2 regions of the Roseovarius halophilus (ex Wu et al. 2025) genome follow, and region 1 is predicted to be linked to the other one. Evidence: riboswitches for the same ligand, from Rfam matches in the RefSeq annotation. Region 1 holds a riboswitch; the other holds the start of a gene.
What was found. Region 1 has a riboswitch for cobalamin ahead of ACH107_RS14835 (hypothetical protein). Riboswitches for the same ligand answer to the same signal wherever they lie in the genome.
Positions count from the first base shown of each region.

Region 2: linked by a shared signal. The riboswitch ahead of ACH107_RS27355 (HupE/UreJ family protein) and the one ahead of ACH107_RS14835 (hypothetical protein) in region 1 are both predicted to bind cobalamin.

Region 1 is NZ_JBKOTX010000068.1:14,300-18,587, reverse strand. Features, by position in the region: gene ACH107_RS14860 (2Fe-2S iron-sulfur cluster-binding protein) at 1-262, opposite strand, end outside; gene ACH107_RS14855 (OB-fold nucleic acid binding domain-containing protein) at 372-785, shown strand; gene ACH107_RS14850 (peptidoglycan-binding domain-containing protein) at 822-1,343, shown strand; gene ACH107_RS14845 (hypothetical protein) at 1,392-1,568, opposite strand; gene ACH107_RS14840 (DUF1127 domain-containing protein) at 2,013-2,228, shown strand; gene ACH107_RS14835 (hypothetical protein) at 2,534-2,803, opposite strand; cobalamin riboswitch at 2,886-3,072, opposite strand; gene ACH107_RS14830 (ribbon-helix-helix domain-containing protein) at 3,365-3,658, shown strand; gene ACH107_RS14825 (VOC family protein) at 3,748-4,143, shown strand; gene ACH107_RS14820 (Twin-arginine translocation pathway signal) at 4,173-4,288, shown strand, end outside.
Region 2 is NZ_JBKOTX010000221.1:1,155-5,442, forward strand. Features, by position in the region: partial or broken gene ACH107_RS27350 (chromosome segregation SMC family protein) at 1-1,426, opposite strand, end outside; cobalamin riboswitch at 1,686-1,910, shown strand; gene ACH107_RS27355 (HupE/UreJ family protein) at 2,027-2,671, shown strand; gene cobW (cobalamin biosynthesis protein CobW) at 2,750-3,808, shown strand; gene ACH107_RS27365 (GNAT family N-acetyltransferase) at 3,808-4,260, shown strand.

The sequences.
Region 1 (4,288 bases):
GGCAGGTCAAGCGCGACCGATCGGGGTCGGGTTCATAAGCGAAATCAAGCATGTCCTCTTCCATGTCATCCTTGGCGGGCAGTTGTTCGACCCATGCCGGATCGACATAGACATGGCAGGTGGAACAGGCGCAGGCGCCGCCGCAATCGGCCTCGATTCCCGGAATGTTGTTGTCGCGCGCACCTTCCATGACGGTCAGGCCGTTGGCGACCTCAACCTGGTGGCGGGTACCGTTATGCTCGATGTAGGTGATTTTCGCCATGAAATGCTGACTCCCCTCAGTGAATGTCGTCACGGTCTCTAGCCAAGCGATGTAAGTCCGGCCACCCCAATTTGCGACACCGATCGAAAAGAGTTGCGACAAAACCTGTATGTTCTATTTTTGTTCCATGAAGGTTCATGCCGATCTCCACAAGTCGCCGACGGGCTGGCCCCGCCCGCCCGCCGCGCTCGTATCCGCAAGGCTCGGGGAACCGCCCGAGGGCGCGCGCATCACTGTTGCAGGGCTCGTGATATTGCGCCAACGCCCGGGCAGCGCCAACGGCGTGATCTTCATGACGCTCGAGGATGAAACGGGCGTCGTGAACATCATCGTCTGGCGGAAACTCTACGAAGAATTCCGCCGGGCCATCATCTCGGGGCGTCTGCTCCGCGTTACGGGCCGACTTCAACGGCAATCTGGCGTCATTCACGTGATTGCGGAGCGGATCGAGGATATTTCCTGTCTCCTCGACACTCTGCCGCTGGCGGATCCGGCGCTTCCCCGTCCTGACGAAAATGGCTAGACTGGCGACAACGAGCAGCCTTCGAGGCCCGAGCACATGATCCGCCCCTTTCACGTTGTCTGCATGGCTTTCGTGATGACCGCATGCCAGAGCACGGTGCACGATGGTGTCACGCCGCAGGTCGTCCGCATCGGCGAGGACGCGCCGCCCGGCGCCCCGCCGGGCACCTGCTGGAGCAAGAAGGTCACGCCCGCGATCATCGAAACGATCACGGAACAGGTCGTGGTCAAACCGGCGGAAAAAGCGGCTGACGGAACGGTTTCGGCCTCGGCCGTCTACGAGACACAAACGCGGCAGGCCATTCTGAGGGAGCGCGCGGAAAACTGGTTCCAAACCCCGTGCGCGGCACAGACGACACCCGACTTCGTCGCATCGGTGCAACGGGCGCTCAAGGCGCGCGATCTCTATGATGGTGCCGTGAACGGAAAGATGGACCGCGGCACGCGCGCCGCCATCCGTGACTACCAGGCAAAGCGCGGGCTCGACTCGGGCATTCTTTCGCTGCAAACCGCACGACAGTTCGGTCTCGCGCCCGTGAAGCGCGACGGGGCGGACTGAACCTCGAAGGGATCAAGCCTGGCCAAGCGCCCGACATTCCCGTCGAAGCTAACGCTCCTTTCGCCGCCATTGGCGCCAGATCGTCACCGGGTAAAGGATCACGCCGAGCAAGGCGCCCAGCACGGCGACAACCGCTGCCAGATCGGGCGCCATGCCCGCATCGACCCGGACATAAACCAGGTAAAAAGCGCCGGCGCCAAGATGCGGCACGACCAGCACGGTCACGACCCCGCATACTACGAGAGCCGCAGGTCCGGAAAAAATGCGCGCGGCTGCATACGCACAGCCCCAAATCGCAAGATAGACGACGGCAAGAGTAAAAAGCATACGAGAAGACCAGCACGAATCGTGGACGGGACGAACCTTATCGCGCACGTCAATCTCGCGACAATCGAGGTTTCAGCGGCATGCTGCACCGCCGCAATCCTTCGCTGAACGCCCAGCTTCTGAGCATCGCCGCCGGCTGGCTATGCATTCACGGAAATAAGAACGCTGAGATTTCATTTATGCATAAAAATCAGTCGCTTTACCTGACGCAAGGTCAGCGGATCATATGCATTTGCCGCATAGCAGCATTGAACGTTCGGGGGATTGTGCAGACGCAGCATCGAGATATGTTTGTCCCAATGAAACGATGGTGCAGCCACGGCAATTCAAGGAAGGCTTGAAATGGCATTCGCTCATGAAACGACACGCGTGTCATCCGGCCTCGGCGAGCAAATCAGTATCGCCGCGTACGCCTTGACGCAACGGATCGCCGCCTACCGCAACTATCGGCAGACCGTGAAGGAATTGTCGAAGCTTTCGACGCAGGAGCTGGATGACCTCGGTCTTCACCGTGGGATCATACGCCACGTCGCATACGAAACTGTCTACGGCGGATAGGTCGTGGACACAAGGCATCGGGCGCCCTTCTCCTCCTCCCTAGGGCTCCTGATCCGGCGGCACCTCCGACCTCTCCTCCCCGGGGGTGCCGCCCAAAATACCGGGCTTCGGCCCGATCCATTGCGAAAGGCCCCCTCCTCCTCCCTGGGGCTGGACGTACCAAAACGGCGGCGCCTTCTCCTCCTCCCTAGGCGTCGCCGTTTACCCTCCTGCAATCCCGCGTCACGCGAATCACGGCAGTCCAGCCGGGTGACGACCCTGCTTTTCGACCTGACGCGCCGTTCTGGCCCGGGCTGCTCATCTGGCTAGCTCATGCGCCGTGACCTGCCCCGCCGTCCATTCCGCGCGATGCCCGGGCCAGTCGCCTGTTCGAGATGCTTCACGAATGCCCGCGCCGCCGCGCTACAAGCGTTCTGCGCCGCCGGTTCCGCCAGTGCACGCCGGGCATCCTGCTGCGTTGTCGCGCGAGGATAGGCAAAGACCCATTCAAGAAACCCCACCCGCGCGATGGTGTCCGCCTCGTGTCCGGTCGCGGCGCTCGATTCGAGGCCGTCCAGTATCTGGGTCACGTTCATCCGGTTTCCTCCGCCGGCCGCACCCCGGGCCGGTCTGGGGCGGGAAAGGCATGAGAGGCGGGCCATCCACGCCGCTTCCCGCGGTTTGTCAATGTCCCGAGGCTGGTTTCCGGGCTCGGCGGTATCGGATGCGGCGCCTTCCCGGAAGTGTATACTCCAGTGGCGTAGAGCCGCGTCACCCGTCCTTACCGTTGCGGGGGCAGCGCCGGCATCGCACCGGATTCCCATTTACCCGCGCGAAGCGCGGAACCTCGGGTCAGGACGGTATCAGCACGAAACCGGGATACAAGGGGCATTTGCCGGTCGCCCAGTCACGTCGGCCCATGGACGGGCAACACGCCATGCGACCACGGAATCCGCCATCGGCAACGCGGTGGCATCATGGCGGTATCACGGCGGTGTTGCCGCACGCTTTCCCGCGGGCGTGTCGCGATCGCGGATTCTCGCGAACGCTGCGCTTTGCCGTGGCTGGGGCCTTCCACGCTGTGGCATTTTGAGCAATCATGTTATGTCGTTGCAGGTCCGGTCGCGCGGGAGGCGCCGGGCAAGGGAGGAAAAAGGATGTGCCGAATATTTGCCGGGCAGGATCCGGAACGCTACACGCTCGAAACACGTCGCATGCGGCTCAACGGTCAGAGCACGAGCATACGGCTCGAAAAATCGTTCTGGGCCATTCTCGACGAGATTGCCGAGTCAGAAGGGTTGAGCACACCGGGTTTCGTATCGAAACTGCATGGCGAGGTTCTGGAACTGCGCGGTGAGCCGCAGAACTTCACGTCGCTGTTGCGGTGCACGTGTCTTGTCCATCGCGAGCGCGCGAACAGCACGGCCGAATCACCGATCGCGGCCGAATAGCACCCGCCGCGTGTAGTAACCGTTTACTACCCGCCATCATCGAGCTTTGGTAAAGCTTCCGGACCAAGCAAATTGATCCGGAGGACCATATGGCCAAAGCCATCCACAGCATGATCCGCGTGCTTGACGAGGCGCGTTCCATCGAATTCTACAAGAAGGCTTTCGGGCTCGAGATCGCCGACCGTCTGGATTTCGAGAACTTCACGCTCGTTTACCTGAGCAACGACGAAAGCCCGTTCGAACTGGAACTGACCGTCAACAAGGGCCGCGAGGCGCCCTACGACCTTGGCGACGGTTACGGACATTTCGCTGTCTTGGTCGAGGATCTGGAAGCCGAGCACGCGCGCTTCGAGGCCGAGGGCCTGAACCCCCGCAAGATCGTGGAATTCGCCCCCGACGGCGAACTCGTGGGCAAGTTCTTCTTCGTGGCCGATCCGGATGGCTACGAGATCGAGGTTCTGCAGCGCGGCGGGCGTTTCAAGTAATCGAAAAGGTGCAAATGGGAGGAGAGACCATGAAAGACACCAGCCAGCAAAGGGGGCTGACGCGGCGTGAGCTGCTTTCGCGCAGCATGGCCGCCGGCGCCAGCCTTATTGTCGGTACCGGCTTCGTCGCCAGTGCCGACGCGGC
Region 2 (4,288 bases), on a different contig from region 1:
CCTCGCGTGCCTGCGTCTCGGCGCGCGCCGCGTCGGCCTCGGCCAGCGTTTCCTCGGCATTGCGCGCGGTCGCGACAGCCTGCGCCTCCGCCGCCTGCGCGGCCTCGTATTCCCGCCCCGCCTTTTCCAGCGCGGCCTGCGAACCCTGCGCCGCCTCGCGTGCCTGCGCGGCCTCGGCTTCAGATTTTTCCAGTGTTTTTCGGTTGTCAGCCACCAGTCGCTGCGCGGATTGGTGCCGGGCCGACAACCGCGCCACATCCTCGGTCAACTGGCTCAGGTCGGTTTCGCGATCCTGCAGGATCTGCGCGGCATCCTTGGCCTCGGCGGCGGCGGCCTCCAACTTGGCCACATGGCCCTGGGCGGCCTTCTCCAGTTCGGACGCCTCCCACTCCAGCTTGGCGATAGTTTCACCGGCATCGCGGTTGAGGCTTTCCTCACGCTCGATGTCATGGGCCAATTGCTCGATCCGGCGCTCCAATGTCTCGATCCGGTCGCGCGCGGCGCTCTCCTGCTCGGCCAGCGTGTCCCGTTCGACCTGCAAACGCTGCAGGACGGCCGCCGCGATCGCGTCTTCCTCGCGCAGGGGTGGCAATGCCTCGTCGGCCGTCATGCGCCGCGAGGCCGCATCCCGCGCTGCCGCTTCGGCCTGCGCGGCGGCCGTGGTGCGCTCCTGCAACCCGGCTTCGGCCGTTTGGCGCGCCGCGTCGGCCTCCTTCCAGCGGCGATACAGCAACAACCCCTCGGCCTGCCGCAACGCCTCGCCGATCTCGCGGTAGCGCGCCGCCTGCTTGGCCTGCCGCGCCAATTGCGCAAGTTGACCGGCAAGCTGCTCGATCACGTCTTCCACCCGCGCGAGGTTCTGCTCGGTGCCCTTCAGCTTCAACTCGGCCTCGTGCCGCCGCTGGTACAGCCCCGAAATGCCCGCCGCCTCTTCGAGTATGCGGCGACGCGCCTTGGGCTTGGCGTTGATCAGCTCGGCGATCTGCCCCTGCCGCACGAGCGCCGGCGAATGCGCCCCCGTCGAGGCGTCGGCAAACAGCATCTGCACGTCCCGCGCTCGCACCTCCTTGCCGTTGGCCTTGTAGGCACTGCCGACATCACGCGTGATGCGGCGCACGATGTCGAGGTGATCGGACTCGTTGAACCCCGACGGCGCCAACCGGTCGGCATTGTCGATGTGGATGCTGACTTCCGCGAAGTTGCGCGCCGGGCGCGAGGCCGCGCCGGCAAAGATCACATCCTCCATGCCGCCGCCGCGCATCGCCTTGGGCCGGGTCTCGCCCATGACCCAACGCAGCGCCTCGAGCAGATTCGACTTGCCGCACCCGTTCGGTCCGACGACACCGGTCAGCCCGTCCCCGATGTGCAGGTCCGTCGGATCGACGAAACTCTTGAACCCGGTCAGTCTGAGTCTGGTGAACTGCACGAAGCCCCCGGCCCGCATGATTCAACTTGGTACCGGATTAGACGAAGCCTGAACGCGCCTGTCAACGGCGGTACCCCGCATATCGCCTGTACAAGCCATTTATCCACAAGATATTGCGAATTTTCCGGGGCTCGCGCGGTATCTTGCCGGAGCGGTCAAGCCTTTTCCCGGTCGTCGCAACAGGCTGCCAGACGCGGGATCGACGCCGCAGCGGGCCGTTTCGATGTCGCAAATCACCTTGACGGTCGCGGCGTCCGCCGCCATACCCGTGGTGCAAGGTTCCCCGTGATGGTGCAAAGCGCCTCGGGGATGAAATGGGAATGACGTGACGGCGGACCCATCCCGGGCGCCCATGCGTCAGCCGCCCCCGCGACTGTATGCGGAGAGCGTGCACCACAAAGCCACTGGGGCATGCACCCCCGGGAAGGCAGGTGCCCGCAACGACCCGCGAGCCAGGAGACCAGCCTCGCATCGGGCGCCCGCGCCCGACCCGGAAACAACGGACGGGGTGATCCGTTGGGGGGAAGCCAGGTATGGACCACGCCTGATGGCCCCTCACGATACCCCCTTCAAACAGAACAACCCGAAGGGGACAGTAAAATGAAAAAGATACTCGCCATAGCAACCGCCAGCGCCATCGCGACGCCCGCGCTTGCCCACCATCCGCTGGGCGGCATGACCATGGAAACCTTCAGCCACGGCCTTCTGTCGGGTTTCGGTCACCCGGTTCTGGGCTTCGACCACATGTTTTTCGTCATCGCGATGGGTGTCGCGGCGCTCTTTACCGCGCAGCGTTACCTCGCGCCGGCAGGCTACATCGCCGCGATGCTCGCAGGCTGCGCGCTCATGTATGCCGGGATCGGCCTGCCGATGAAGGAAGCCGTCATCGCCCTGTCGCTGCTGGCCGTCGGCGGTGTCGTGCTCTCCGGTCGTGCCCTCGGCGCGGGAACGGCGGTCGCGGTGTTCGCGGCGTTCGGTCTTTTCCACGGGTCCGCCTTCGGCAACAGCATCGCCGCGCAGGAAGGCGGCGTGAACGTGGCCGTCCTCGGCGGGTACCTGATCGGCCTCGGCGTGATCCAGTACGCCATCGCGATCGCCGCCGGCTGGGTGACCGAGAAGGTGCTGGGCGCACGCGAAGCGGCTGCCGTGAACGCCCGCCTCGTCGGGGCGACTGTCGCCGGCGTGGGCCTGTTCCTGACGCTGGAAATCGCCGAAGGTCCGCTCGTGGCAATGATCTCGGGCTGACGGGTCACGCATTTCCGAGGGCGGCCCCGGTGGGCCGTCCTTTCCATTTTCAGCTTTCCAACTCCACCAGGTACCGCAATGAACAACAGCAAGATACCCGCGACCGTGGTCACCGGTTTTCTGGGTGCCGGCAAGACGACGCTCATTCGTCACATGCTGGAAAACGCCAACGGCCGCCGCATCGCGCTCATCATCAACGAGTTCGGCGACTTGGGCGTGGATGGCGGCATCCTGAAGGGATGCGGGATCGAGGGCTGCGCCGACGACGACGTGATGGAACTCAGCAACGGCTGCATCTGCTGCACCGTCGCCGAGGATTTCGTGCCGACGATGAAAAAACTGATCGAACGTGACGACACGCCCGATCACATCGTCATCGAGACCTCCGGGCTCGCGCTGCCGCAACCGCTGGTCCGGGCGTTCAACTGGCCCGAGATTTCGACACGCGTCACCGTTGACAGTGTTGTGACGGTGGTCGACGGCAAGGCCGTCAGCGATGGCCGTTTCGCGCATGACACGGCCGCCGTGGACGCGCAGCGTGCCCAGGACCAAAACCTTGATCACGAAACACCGCTGTCAGAACTTTTCGCCGATCAGGTCGCCTGCGCCGACATGATCGTCGTCAACAAGGCCGACCTGCTGTCGGACGACGATTCGGAAGCTCTCCTGACCCGGCTCAAGACGGACAGTCGCGACGGGGTGCAGGTCGTCAAGTCCACGATGGGGGCGCTGCCGGTCGACGTGCTGCTCGGGCAAGGCAACGGGGCCGAATCCGACATTTCCGCACGGCACGAGCTGCATCACCATCATCACCACGACGACGATGATGATCATCATCACCATGATCACGATCACGACGAATTCGAGAGTTTCGTCGTCACCCGCTCGGAAATCACCGATCCGGCGGCCTTCGCCGAGACGCTGGCCGACGTGATCAGGGCGCACGACATCCTTCGCCTCAAGGGCTTTGCCGCGGTATCGGGCAAGCCCATGCGCCTCACCCTTCAGGCCGTCGGGCCGCGGGTGGACAGCTATTTCGACCGGCCCTTCGGCACCGACGCGCGCGAGACGCGCCTTGTCGTGATCGGTCAGGCCGGGCTCGACCGCGCCGCGATCGAAACCGCGCTCTGTGCCTGATGCTCATCGTGGAACCGGCCGACCCGCGTGCGCCCGCGGCGCGCGCGCTGCTTGCGGCAAGCCATGACCTGATGCGCGCACTCTTTCCGCCCGAGGACAATTATTTCCTCGATGTCGAGGCGCTGGCGGCGCCCGGCGTCCATTTCTTTGCCGCGCGCGACGGCCACGAAACCCTCGGCACCGGCGCGCTCACCGTCGAGGACGGCTATGGCGAGGTGAAATCCATGTTCACCGCGCCCGAAGCGCGCGGTAGGGGCGTGGCCGACGCGATCCTGCGCCAGATCGAGGATCAGGCCCGCGATCTCGGGCTGCCGGCACTGCGTCTCGAAACGGCCGAGACGCTGGCGGCCGCGATTCGCATCTACGAACGCCACGATTTCAAACGGCGCGGCATCTTCGGCACCTACGCGCCGAACGAAACAAGCGTCTTCATGGAAAAGCCGCTGGGATAGGGCACGCCCCATGAGACGGTTTCATGCC